Regions from separate parts of the Emergencia sp. genome, predicted to be linked through region 2. Evidence: riboswitches for the same ligand, from Rfam matches in the RefSeq annotation. Region 2 holds a riboswitch; each other region holds the start of a gene.
The links. Region 2 has a riboswitch for cobalamin ahead of ACMQ5W_RS14185 (hypothetical protein). Riboswitches for the same ligand answer to the same signal wherever they lie in the genome.
Positions count from the first base shown of each region.

Region 1: it holds a riboswitch for cobalamin, as region 2 does, so the genes downstream of both, ACMQ5W_RS08380 (energy-coupling factor ABC transporter permease) here and ACMQ5W_RS14185 (hypothetical protein) in region 2, are expected to answer to the same signal.
Region 3: it holds a riboswitch for cobalamin, as region 2 does, so the genes downstream of both, cbiD (cobalt-precorrin-5B (C(1))-methyltransferase CbiD) here and ACMQ5W_RS14185 (hypothetical protein) in region 2, are expected to answer to the same signal.

Region 1 is NZ_DBFWLQ010000009.1:17,851-22,054, reverse strand. Features, by position in the region: gene ACMQ5W_RS08395 (energy-coupling factor ABC transporter ATP-binding protein) at 1-757, opposite strand, end outside; gene cbiQ (cobalt ECF transporter T component CbiQ) at 766-1,542, opposite strand; gene ACMQ5W_RS08385 (energy-coupling factor ABC transporter substrate-binding protein) at 1,529-1,876, opposite strand; gene ACMQ5W_RS08380 (energy-coupling factor ABC transporter permease) at 1,879-2,628, opposite strand; cobalamin riboswitch at 2,867-3,049, opposite strand; gene ACMQ5W_RS08375 (SpoIIE family protein phosphatase) at 3,161-4,204, opposite strand, start outside.
Region 2 is NZ_DBFWLQ010000021.1:18,445-22,648, forward strand. Features, by position in the region: gene ACMQ5W_RS14180 (DUF4430 domain-containing protein) at 1-1,850, shown strand, start outside; cobalamin riboswitch at 2,027-2,221, shown strand; gene ACMQ5W_RS14185 (hypothetical protein) at 2,321-3,427, shown strand; gene ACMQ5W_RS14190 (fibronectin type III domain-containing protein) at 3,447-4,204, shown strand, end outside.
Region 3 is NZ_DBFWLQ010000024.1:168,754-172,957, forward strand. Features, by position in the region: gene miaB (tRNA (N6-isopentenyl adenosine(37)-C2)-methylthiotransferase MiaB) at 1-738, shown strand, start outside; gene ACMQ5W_RS15895 (NUDIX hydrolase) at 750-1,304, shown strand; cobalamin riboswitch at 1,472-1,665, shown strand; gene cbiD (cobalt-precorrin-5B (C(1))-methyltransferase CbiD) at 1,769-2,890, shown strand; gene cobI (precorrin-2 C(20)-methyltransferase) at 2,891-3,577, shown strand; gene cobM (precorrin-4 C(11)-methyltransferase) at 3,581-4,204, shown strand, end outside.

The sequences.
Region 1 (4,204 bases), on a different contig from region 2:
GACTTTCAAAGAGTTCGATGGCTGCCGGTTTCTTCAGATTGGTCTTTTCCAAGACCTCACTATTTGAGAACACATCTACAGGCGCTCCCTGCATCAGTGTCTTTCCATCGTGAATCAGAACGATTTCTTCTGCCCACTCTAAAGCATAGTCTACATTGTGGGTGGACATCAGCACGGTAATACCCTGGTCAACCAACATGTCTACTATTTTGTTGACAATGACCGTATGCTTTGGATCCAAAGAGGAAGCCGGTTCGTCCAGAATGATCACTTCTGGATTCATGACCAGGACGTCTGCAATGGACACTTGCTTTTTCTGACCGCCGGAGAGAGAATGGGTCGGTTTCTCCATAAAAGGCGTAATTTCCAGGGTCTCAATCACCTGTTCCACCGCCTCCTTGGCGTCCATTTCACTCATGCCGACGTTCAAAGCACCAAAAGAGATTTCCTGAAATACTGATGCAGAAAAGAGCTGATTGTCCGGGTCCTGAAAGACGATGCCTACTTTGCTCCTCAGGTTCAAAAGGCCCTTCTTACTGTAATCAACAGCTTCTCCATCAATATACAGGGTTCCGCCGGCAGGCCTGTGAATGCCGTTGAGACATAGAAAAAAAGTGGATTTCCCTGCTCCGTTAGCCCCCATAAAGGCTACCTTTTTCCCTCTCTCAATTTCCAAACTCATACCGTTGAGAGAATAGCTCTTTTCGTCGTCGTAGGAAAAGTATAACTCCTCTGCTTTGATGATGATATCTTTCATCAGAACTCCTATCCTTGCAATTTTATAAATACGGTGAACCCTAAAAGAACGAGTTCAAATACTGCAATCATTATGATGTTTCTCTTGCTGACGTCGTGATTTTCCTCCAGCACTTTGATTTCTCCACTGTAGCACCTTGCCTCCATAGCATCGTAGAGGTTTCTTGAGCGTTTCATGGCTCGGATGAAAAGAGCCTGCACCATGCCGCCGAAAGATTTGATCGATGTACGAAGATCCTTGTGTCCCAACCTGGCATTCTGGGATGTGGAAATGTAGTAAGCTACATCCAGCAGGACAAAGATGTATCGGTAAATCAAGAGCATCAGTTCCAAAAGCAGAGCCGGGCAGTGCATCTTTCGCAAGACAGACAGAATGTCCGTCATGGTCGTATTCAGCGACAGGAAATAGAGGCAGGAAACTGCCGCTAAGGCTGTCACAATCAGCTGAAGACCGTGTAAGACAGAATCCCAGCTGCCGGTCAGGAACCAACTGCCAATCTGCAGGGCAAAGGCGTCCAGAGGATGCTTTGATACGTTGACGATAATGGCGGCCGTACTGAGAAGCAGAAAAGCCAGAGGTACCAGCATGAGATTGCCGTACCTCCTGGCTGAGATTCCGCCGATTTTTATGGTCAGAAAGCTGTTAAGAACCATGATGAAAAGTCCCATCACGATGGAACGACTGACAATACAGAATATGAGAGTCAGCACCGCGAAGGCAAACTTTTCAGCTGGGTTAACATATCTGATTTTTGATAAGTAGCAGAGCTTATCAATGACTATCACTGTTTTCTACCTCTTCATCCTTTTTCCATTTATGTCTCTCGTAGAAACGGCCCATGATAAAGGCCACAATCCCCACGCCGATACCTGTCTGCAGACAGAATATCAGACTTTCAATTTCACCGGGAATTTCTCCCCCTAGATACTGTTCCAAAATCGGTTCGAACCAAGGCGTATATTCACTGCCCTGAATTTCCGCCACCATCTGGCTTCCTGCATCGTCAGAACCGCCGAATTCCGCGCCCTTCAGTGCAAAAAAAGGGATGACAGCGATGAGTATGGCGATAACCAGCAGGACGATGACCAGTCCTTTTCTGCTCTTAGTCTTCTTCTCCATGATTATCTGCCCTCCTTTATGAATCCGATGGATCTCAGCTCAGGTTTTGCAAAAGATTCCAAGCCGATGACGATGACCACGGTCAAAATTCCTTCAACGATTGCCAGTGGCAGCTGTGTCGGGGCAAACACGCCCAGGAACTTCACGGCAGAAGCCATGACACCACCTACTTCGGACGGATAAGCGACAGCAAGCTGAATGCTTGTTACACAATATGTAAAGATGTCACCGATCATTGCCGCTAAAAATACAGAAACCATCTTGTTGACCTTTAACTTCTCACAGAGCTTATACACGCCAAAGGAAACGAATGGTCCTGCAATGGCCATGGAAAAAGTATTTGCTCCCAATGTAGTCAAACCACCGTGGGCGAGCAGAATCGCCTGGAATAACAATACGATAATTCCCAGGATGCTGACAGAAGCAGGTCCGAACAAAATCGCGCCGAGACCCGTTCCCGTCATGTGAGAACAGCTTCCTGTAACAGAGGGAATCTTCAGTGACGATATAACGAATATGAATGCTCCAGCCATGGCCAGAACAGTAATTGCTTTTCTATTTTCACTGAGGGTTTTCTTGATGGAAATAAACCCCCATACCACAAAGGGAACACAGATAATCCCCCATACCAGAGAGTGCGTCGCTGGTAAATAACCCTCCATAATGTGCATCGCACTTGCCGTCGGCACGAGTCCGAATGCAACAGAGAGCGCTGAAACAATTGATAAAGTCAGTTTTTGCCTTTTTGTCATTTTTTCTCCTTTCATGAATAAACAAAAATTCACGCATTTTACGACTAACGCTTAGCCAGCCACAGGCTGGCGCGTTAAAGAATAAGGACTTCCCTTCAATTTTCTGTGAAAATTGGGGCAGGACCATTAAAAAAACGCTTGTCCGAAACAGACAGGCGTCTCGCTGGAATCCATCAGCAATGACACTGCTTCTGGGTTTCCATGCGTGTTCACACCCGGCCATCGTTCGTAACCTTGTGCAAATTGGCTGTATTCAGGTAGTTCTTCTGACTTAGACATCAAACACTCACATCTGCGCCTTCCCAGTTTCCCAGTGACATTGTTGAGATGTGGCTACGTCTTCACAGCGGCGTGACCGTGCAAGTCTCTCACTTGCTTCTCTTTTAACCCCTGTTCGGGGACCTTCCTACATTCAATTGTAATTTTATTCTACTACGACATTTACGTTCTTGTCAAGGTAAACAAGAAGAAAGACCACGGTAAACTGTCCTTTACCAAACTCAGCAACATTGGACAAGAAAAAAGCGGCAGCTTAAATAGCTGCCACCATGACGGTCAGATCGTCCCGTTCCCTAATTCCATATTTTTCCGCCGCTTTGTTGACGATTAATTCCGCCACCGTATCCGGGTCGCGGCTGCCAAGTTCTGTCAGACGTTCTCTCAGCCAGAGGCCGTCCGGGTCGCGGCGGTCGCAGTCAGTAACACCATCCGAGACCATAATCAGCAGGTCACCCCGCTTCAGTCTCACGTCGATGTATTCCAGCTTCAGTCCGTCGACAATCCCCACCGGCGGCGCAGGCCGTTTCAACATAGATACACTGCCATTATGTTTTACAAAGGTGGATGCAGCGCCCATCTTAAAAATCTGCGCTCTGCCGGTCACCTTATCTATAATGGCTAAATCCACTGTAGCGAACATCTCCGCGCTGTTTCCCGTCATCAGAATCGCATTGACTGTTTTCATGGCGATGTCCACATCAAAGCCTGCCGCCAGCAGCTTGGAAAGCGTCGTAACCACCAGCTTGCTTTCTGTGGCCGCCCGACTGCCCTTCCCCATACCATCACTGATAATCAGAGCCTGTTTATTTTTACCGAAGGAGAAAGAAAGACAACTGTCCCCTGACACCGCCTCGAAAGCATAAGATGCACTGCCCACCAAAATCTGAGGCGCGTTTTTTTCAGCTGATGATGCTCCTCGACCGTCTAAATCCGTCATCAGCTCGCTGACCGTCCTGGCCATGCCGTCAAATTGGTAAGAGACAATCTGCTTATTATCCATCCCCGCACTGTACAGCTTGCTCAGACTGAGAAAGACCTCCCGCTTTTTCATCAAATCCCGCTTAATGGCTTCTAGTTTCAGGTCTGCCCCCGTAGCCGACTGCTGGCAAAACCGTTCTTCACCGATGCACCACAACCTGGTGATGATGCTGCTGGGTACAGCGATAAATAAAGCCATCACAGCCGCGGCCCCATAAATTTGATCGCTGGCTGATACGGCAATGGTGGCAAAAATCGTCAGCGCTAACATCGTTTTTCGGTATTTTCCGTCAATCAGTGAGGCCAAAAACCAGCCGGT
Region 2 (4,204 bases):
TAAAACCTTTGACGGAAAAGGAACTGGAAGACGGTGCCACATTTATGAAGGCAGCATTGGAAGAAAGTGCTTATTGGCAAGGCATCAAAGGTGAGAACGTTTCTAAAGATGAAATCACGGAAGATTTGAATCCATTTGTAGAAATTCTGCAAAATGAAGACGGCTCTTTTGAATATGTCCGAGGGGCTATCAACCTGACTTTTGGCGGCATTGAAGTAGACGACCTCCCGGGCTATGACCCATTTCTCAATGAGACCTGGAGAGAATTCCGCACTAGCAAGCCGCGGGTAATTGAATATGAAACGCTGAAAGTAATACAGCCGGAGTACAACACGAAGGTAAAGATAGACAGTGTACTGACCCACAATGAGTTCGGCAAGTATTGGGAAAAGTACAAGGATACATCAAAAGCGTCTCAGTACCAGCAGTTCCAGCAATTCTACAAACAGCCGGTTTCTACAATGGTTTCTGTTAAAGGCAGCACTGGAACAGACAATCCCAATCCGCCATTAGAGATCAAAGCCTCCGTCTCCATAGATGGTAAAGGCGTGAAAGGCTTTAAAAATATGTCTTCCTATACCGTAGGTGGTCTTGATGCTGATACGACGACCGTCTGGGATGTTGTAAAGACTGCCATGTCTGAGAATCATTATACCTATACTGGAGTAGGAAGCTATGTGGCTTCTATTACGGATCCTTCTGGAGCGACACTCTCCGATACAGATTCTGTTAACAGCGGCTGGCTCTATAAGGTCAACGGCAAATTGCCTGATGTATATATGGGAAGCTGTTATCTGAAGGACGGCGATAAAATTGAGCTGTATTATACGGGAGACTATACCCAGGATCCGGATGCCGGAAATTGGGGAGATAAAGAGACGGAGATTTCACAGGATGTGACACCAACAGTGAAAGACGGCGAGGCTTCTGCTGCTGTCAATAGCACTGAGATGAACAAGCTGATTGAAGAGGCGGTGAAGAACGAAGCCAGTGTCATAAAATTAAGCGTGAATGGAGCAGACAAAGCAGATAAGATTTCTCTGGAACTGCCGAAAGCATCTCTTTCAGATATGGCAGAAAAGACAGATGCATCTTTAAATATTATTACACCGGCAGGAGAGATGAATCTGGACAGAAAGACTATGACGGAGATTGCAAAGGCAGCAACCGGATCGACCGTTATCATTGTCTTTGAAAAGAAGATGACGACGGATGAACAGAAAGTCCTTCTGGGTGAGTCGGCAGCCGTCACAGAAGTAACCCTTCTTTCGGACGGCAAAGAAATCAGAAGCTTTGGCGGAAATAAGCTGAAGCTGCTTCTGCCAGTACCTGATCAGCTGAAGGACAAGGCCGTTGCAGCGGTCGTCATCGGCAATGACGGTAAACTGGAAAAGCTGTCTGGAAAAGTAGTGACCAGGGACGGCAAGGCTTATTACCAGGCAGAGATCTCTCATCTCTCTACATTTGCTGTTGCAGAGGAAACGGCGATAGACGCAGCCGTCAAGGAGCAAGGTGAGGACACCGATGCAGAGAAGAACGCCAGACTGAAGGCCGGGGTCAGGAAGACTACTTTGAAGGCAAAATCCAAAGCCGGAAAGGGCTACATCAGAGTAACCTGGATCAAGTCCAAGGGCTACAAGGTGGACGGCTACGAAGTGTTCAGGGCCACTAAGAAAAACAGCGGATATGGCACGAAGGCCTTCTTCAAGACCAAAAAAACTGCTTACAAGAATACCAAAGGCCTGAAAAAAGGAAGCAGGTATTACTATAAGGTGAGGGGATACAGGACCATTGCAGGTGACAAGGTTTACACCAAATGGTCAAGTAAAGCAATCAGAACAGCAAAATAGCAGATAAGAATATGGAACCCGGGTGCGCCCCGGGTTCTTGTAATTTGAGGCACAACAGCAGTAAAGGAACTTCTGCGATAGGTTTGTGTTATAAGAGGAGCTTTGTAAAGAGTACCAGAAAATCTAAATATCGTTAGATTGACAGACAGTATTTTTTGAAATATAATAGAATAAATTGAATACTTCGTGTTCTATGTTCTTCCCGTAAAGGGAAGCTAAGAGGGAAGCAGGTATAAGTCCTGCGCGGTCCCGCCACTGTAAACGGAGAGTTCTTGTTAAGGCTGTGCCATCCACTGATATCATTATCGGGAAGGATAACAACGAACGTTGACCCGTAAGCCAGGAGACCTGCATAGAGCGAACCTTCTACTGGCGCGGAACCCGGTGGGAGCTTTTTTTAATGTCAGTAAATACGGGCTGTGGAACACCACAGCTTTTTTTAATCTTTGGGCTGCTTAAGGAGGAAGAGAATGAAAACAAACCAACTGATGAGACACATTACATCAGCAATACTCATCGGCATGATACTGTTTACTTGCATGAACCTTGTAGGTATCAATAGGGAGGACGTATATGGGGCTGCCGAAAAAACAGCAACAATTTACGTTACTATAAGCGTAAAAGGAGACATTGCAGTGGCTGACGGTAAGGTTATGGCAGAGGTTCCAGTGAAGGTAAAGACGGCTGACGGGATGACGACCATCGATGCTGTCATGGAAGCTTTTCATAAGGAGTACAAACCGGGCGGATATATCTGTGACCAGTTTGTTTCCAAACTTTGGGGGATCGAAACCAGCAACACTTTGTTTTTTATCAATAACCTATCCATCACAAGCGGTGTGAAATCTGAACCTGTAAAAAATGGCGACAGAATCATTGCCTCAGTCAATGCAGATGATAAGCATTACTCCGACTACTTCTCCTATTTTGGCAAGACAGCTATCACGGGGATCACAGGAGACTCCGTTACACTGTCACTGCAAGGGTTTATGGGGATGACACAGAATGCAGATCCGCAGGCCATCCCAAATGCAGAAGTGGGAATTGTGACAAAAGATGGATTTCAGGAATTGGACGGGATCGTGACCGATCAAGACGGTAAAGTGGTTATTCAACTAGATAAAGATACCTTTCAGGCAGGAAAAACCTATTATCTTTCTGCAAGAGGAACCGTATCGACAACTGTAACGGATTGGAATACAGAAGGCAACCCCGCCGTCAATGTGGATGCTCCGCTGATTGCACCGATTTGCAAAATATCTGTGGACAGCAAAGTGGCTGCCGGTGTGAAAGCAACGAGGATAACCGATTTAAAGACAAAGGTGTCTAAAGGAAAGGTAGTGCTGACCTGGAAGAAAACAGCAGGTTACAAGACAGAGGGATATCAGATTTATAGATCTGCCAAAAAAGACGGCGTATATAGAAGCATTGGTAAAACCGCTGCAAGAAAATATACAAACAAAAGCAGCTTAAAAAAGGGAACACGTTACTACTACAAAGTGAGAGGCTATAGAACGGTAGACAAAAAAACTGTTTATACGAAATGGTCTCAAACAGTTAGTGCGAAAGCAAGATAGAAAGAAGAGGTAGGAAAGAATGAAGAGAAAAATTTTATCGCTTCTCGTTGTCCTCTGTTTGGTCATGTCGTCTATGACATGCTTATCATGGGGCACAGAAGGCGCAGGAACGTCTTATAAGACGGCTATGAGTAAAACAGAGAGCTATATGATAAAAAAGCTGTCACAGCCCGGATATGGTGATGAATGGTATATCATCGGACTGGCCAGAGGCGGCGCGGCTGTTACAGATTCTACATATGAAACTTATTATAATAATTTAGTCAAAGAAGTAAAAAAGTGTAAAGGCGTACTGGACAAGAGAAAATATACAGAGTATTCCAGAGTGTGCTTAGCGGTAACCGCTATCGGCAAAGACCCGAAGAATGTGGGCGGCTACAATCTGCTGAAAAAGCTGGCAGACTTTGAGAATGTAAAATGGCAGGGCATCAACGGACCGATTTGGGCTTTGATTGCGTTAGACAGTGATATGTATGAGATTCCGACCGTTAAAAGTGTGGAAGTACAGACTACAAGAGATTTATTGATAAAAGAAATTCTGAATCAGGAAATTGAAGGCGGCGGATTTTCTCTCGATGGAAAAACGCCTGACAGTGATATAACCGGTATGGCCATCCAGGCTTTAGCGGGCTATATGAACAGAAGCGAAGTAAAAACTGCCGTAGACAGAGCGCTGATAGTACTCTCTGATATGCAGAAAGCTGACGGCGGCTTTGATTCATGGGGAACGAAAAATGCAGAAAGCAATTGTCAGGTGATCGTAGGGCTGACAGCCCT
Region 3 (4,204 bases), on a different contig from region 2:
GTGAAAGAAATCATGCTGCTGGGACAGAATGTCAATTCTTACCGTGGCGATGAAAAAACTGATTTTGCGGATTTGCTCTATCGCCTCAATGAGATAGACGGGCTTGAGCGCATCCGCTTTATGACTTCTCATCCTAAGGATTTATCGGACAAGCTGATTCAAGCTTTTGTGGACTGCGATAAACTCTGTAAGAATATTCACCTGCCGGTACAGTCTGGCAGCAGTCGTATTCTAAAGAGAATGAACAGGAAATATACAAAAGACGCGTATCTGGAACTGGTGGCAAAGCTGAAAGCAGCTGTGCCTGGTATTACCATGTCTACAGATATCATCGTGGGGTTTCCGGGCGAGACTGAGGAGGATTTTGAGGAGACCCTGGATTTGGTTCGAAAGGTGAGATACGATTCTGCTTTTACCTTCCTGTACTCCATTAGAAAGGGAACTCCAGCAGAAAAATATGAGGAGCAGGTGGCAGAAGACGTAAAGCATGAGCGGTTTAATCGGCTGGTAGACCTGATCAATTCCATCAGCGCAGAGAAAAATGCCCAGTATACTGGAAGGATTGAAAGAGTCCTCGTGGAGGGAGCGAGCAAAACCAACAGCAAGACCCTCTCGGGCAGGACCGACGGATTCAAATTAGTCAATTTTGAAGGGACAAAGGACATGATCGGTAATTTGATCGACGTAGAAATTACGGAAGGGAAGACCTTCAGCCTGGAAGGCAGACTTAGAAAGTGATGGCAGCGGATATGAAAAATCTGAAACATATTGTAGAAAACTATAGACCGACCTGCGAACAGGAAACATGCGATCGGAAAATCATGTTGCAATTCTTAACTGCAAATGCGGATTGTCTGACTCGCGACAACCAGATCGCCCATTTTACTGCATCATCGTGGATTGTCAATAGGAGGAGAGATAAAGTTTTGATGGCATACCACAATATTTACGACAGTTGGGCCTGGACTGGAGGCCATGCTGACGGAGAAGCGGATCTGCTGCAGGTGGCTATCAGAGAGGCTTGCGAGGAGACGGGCATCACATCAGTACGGCCAGTCAAAGAAAGACCATGTTCTTTAGAAATCATTACCGTGGACGGGCATATCAAACGAGGAAGTTACGTTGCTTCGCACCTGCACATGAACTTGACCTATCTTTTGGAAGCGGACGAGGGCCAAGACCTCTTTGTGAAAGCCGATGAAAACAGCGGTGTCAGATGGATACCTTGTGATGAACTCGACAAATTCGTCAGTGAGCCGTGGATGATGACGTGGGTGTACGAGAAACTGCTGAAACTGCTTTGAAAAAAGCAGTTTTTTTCCTTGAATACTATCAATTGATAGTCTATCAGGAGACGAGATTGATTTTGAATTAACAAAAACAATGAAAATCCTCAAGAAGCCGATGAAAGTTTCTCCCCAATCTGTTGACACGGTCAATTTAATATAATATAATTTTATCTGTTGAAGTGAAATTGAATAGAAATATTGGTTGACAGAACAAGTCGTAATATGGAATCAGGTGAAAAACCTGAACAGTCCTGCTGCCGTAATGATTGAGTTTCATGCGAGGCGAAAGCCAGCCACTGAGGGGTCCCCTTGGGAAGGTGCATGTGAGACGCCTGAGATCAAAGTCGGAAGACATCCCAATATTTGGCCATAAAAGTCACAGGATATGAGTTTTAGGTTAATATTGGAGAATTTATTTTAGAAGATATTAAGAACCCGAGTCCTGGAGATTCGGGTTCTTGTTTTTGGTAAGGAAGTATATGGAAAAATTTACGGTTAAGAATGGAAAAAGACTGAGATTTGGATATACCACGGGAAGCTGTGCGACGGCCGCTTCAGCGGCGGCGCTGGAAATGCTGCTATTTGGCAGCAAAGTGGCACGAGCAGACATTACGTTGCCTTCGGGAGAAAAAGCATCCTTTGAGATTGGAGATATAGCTGCCGAACCTGACCAGGTCAGCTGTTCGGTCACCAAAGACGGCGGCGACGATCCTGATGCGACCCATGGGGCTAAGATCTTTGCCAAGGTTCGTCTCACAGAGGGGGATATCTGTGTCAAAGGCGGCGAAGGCGTGGGTCTGGTTACGGCTAAGGGGCTGCAATGTGCAGTCGGAGAGCCAGCTATCAATCCGGTGCCAAGAAGGATGATGATCGAAAATGCCCGGCGCATTTTGCAGCGTTACGGCACAGACTGCGGCGCAGAGATTACCATTTCTGTGCCGGAAGGAAAGGATATCGCGGAGAAAACTTATAATCCCCGCCTGGGAATCGTAGGGGGAATTTCCATTCTCGGGACGACTGGAATCGTAGACCCTATGAGTGAGAAAGCGCTCGTGGACACCATCAAAGCAGTTATTGACAAACAATATGAGGAGGACCCCGAAAACATTCTCATCTCCCCTGGCAATTACGGCAGGGACTTTTGCCGGGATTATCTGGGTCTGGACATCGAAAGGGCGGTGCCTGTGTCTAATTACATTGGTGAAGCTTTGGATTACATCAAATACAAGGGTTTCAAGAAAATACTCTTTGTTGGGCACACCGGAAAACTGATCAAAATTGCCGCGGGCGTCATGAATACCCATTCCGCTTATGCTGACTGCAGAATGGAGGTGATCGGCGTTCACAGCGCTATCTGCGGTGCTGATGCGAAGACCGTAGAACAGATTATGAAGTGCGTCACCACAGACGAAGCCTTCGATTTGATCAAAGACAAGTCCTATTATGCGGAAGTGAAGAATAGAATTTTAGAGAAGGTGCTCTACCATCTGCGCTTCCGGCTCAAAGGACAGGCAGAGATTGAGACAATCATGTTTACAACAGATAGAAGTCATATCATCAAAAGCCCTGGGGCTGATATGATGACGGAAAGGTACATATAAATGAAAGGTAAATTTTTTGCAGTAGGTGTAGGACCGGGAGACCCGGAATTGATTACCTTGAAGGCAATCAACACGATGAAGAACAGCGACGTCATCGCAGTGCCGAAAAGCGGCGCTTCAGAGAATATCGCTCTGAAAATTGCAGGGGCATATATAGAAGGCAAAACCCTTTTAGAGTGTGATATGCCTATGATCAAGGACAAGGAACGGCTGGATCAATACCACGACCAATCGGCAGAAGAAATCGGAGCCTTGCTGTTAGAAGGCAAGACCGTTTCCTTCCTGACATTGGGCGATCCTGCCATTTACAGTACCGTGATGTACGTACACAGAAGACTGACAAATCAGGGATTTGATACAGCCATCATTCCAGGCATTCCCTCCTTTTGCGGTGCGGCAGCCAGCTTGAATACTTCTCTCTGTGAAAGAGATGAAATGCTGCATATCGTGCCTGCGACTTATAAAGGCCATCAGGCGGAAGAACTTGAAGGAACTAGAGTTTTGATGAAATCTGGTAAGAAAATCATGGCACTGAGAGATGACCTGATCAGGCAGAACGCCATGATGGTGGAATGCGCCACCATGGAAAATGAAAGAGTTTACAAAGATTTGAGCGAGCTGAAAGAACAGTCCAGCTATTTTTCTTTAATCGTTATTCCCTCAGAAGATAGACAGAAGGAGAAATAAACAATGATATATTTTATCGGAGCAGGTCCTGGTGCAGCAGATTTAATTACTGTGAGGGGAGCAGAACTACTTAAAAAAGCTGACGTTATCATCTACGCGGGCTCACTGGTGAATCCGGCACTGCTGGATTATGCCAAAGAAGGCTGTCAGATTTTCAATAGTGCAAAGATGACATTAGAAGAGGTCATCGAAGTGATGAAGAAAAATAAAGAAAAAGATGTTGTCAGACTTCACACAGGCGACCCTTGTATTTACGGAGCTATCAGAGAACAGATGGATATTTTGGACAGAGAATCTCTGGAGTACGTATCCGTGCCGGGGGTCAGTTCCTTTATAGGTGCAGCGGCCGCCCTGAACGCAGAATATACACTGCCAAACGTAAGCCAGACAGTGATTTTGACCAGAATGGCAGGAAGAACACCGGTTCCCGAAAAAGAGGAAATTTCAAAATTGGCTTCTCACGGCGCTACGATGGTTGTATTTCTTACATCCACCATGCTGGCAGAGTTGTCTGCGCGATTGATCGAAGGCGGTTATGCGCCGGATTCTCCGGCAGCGATTGTGTACAAGGCGACTTGGCCGGACGAAAAGGTCGTGAGAACGACGGTTGAAAACATCGCAAAAGCC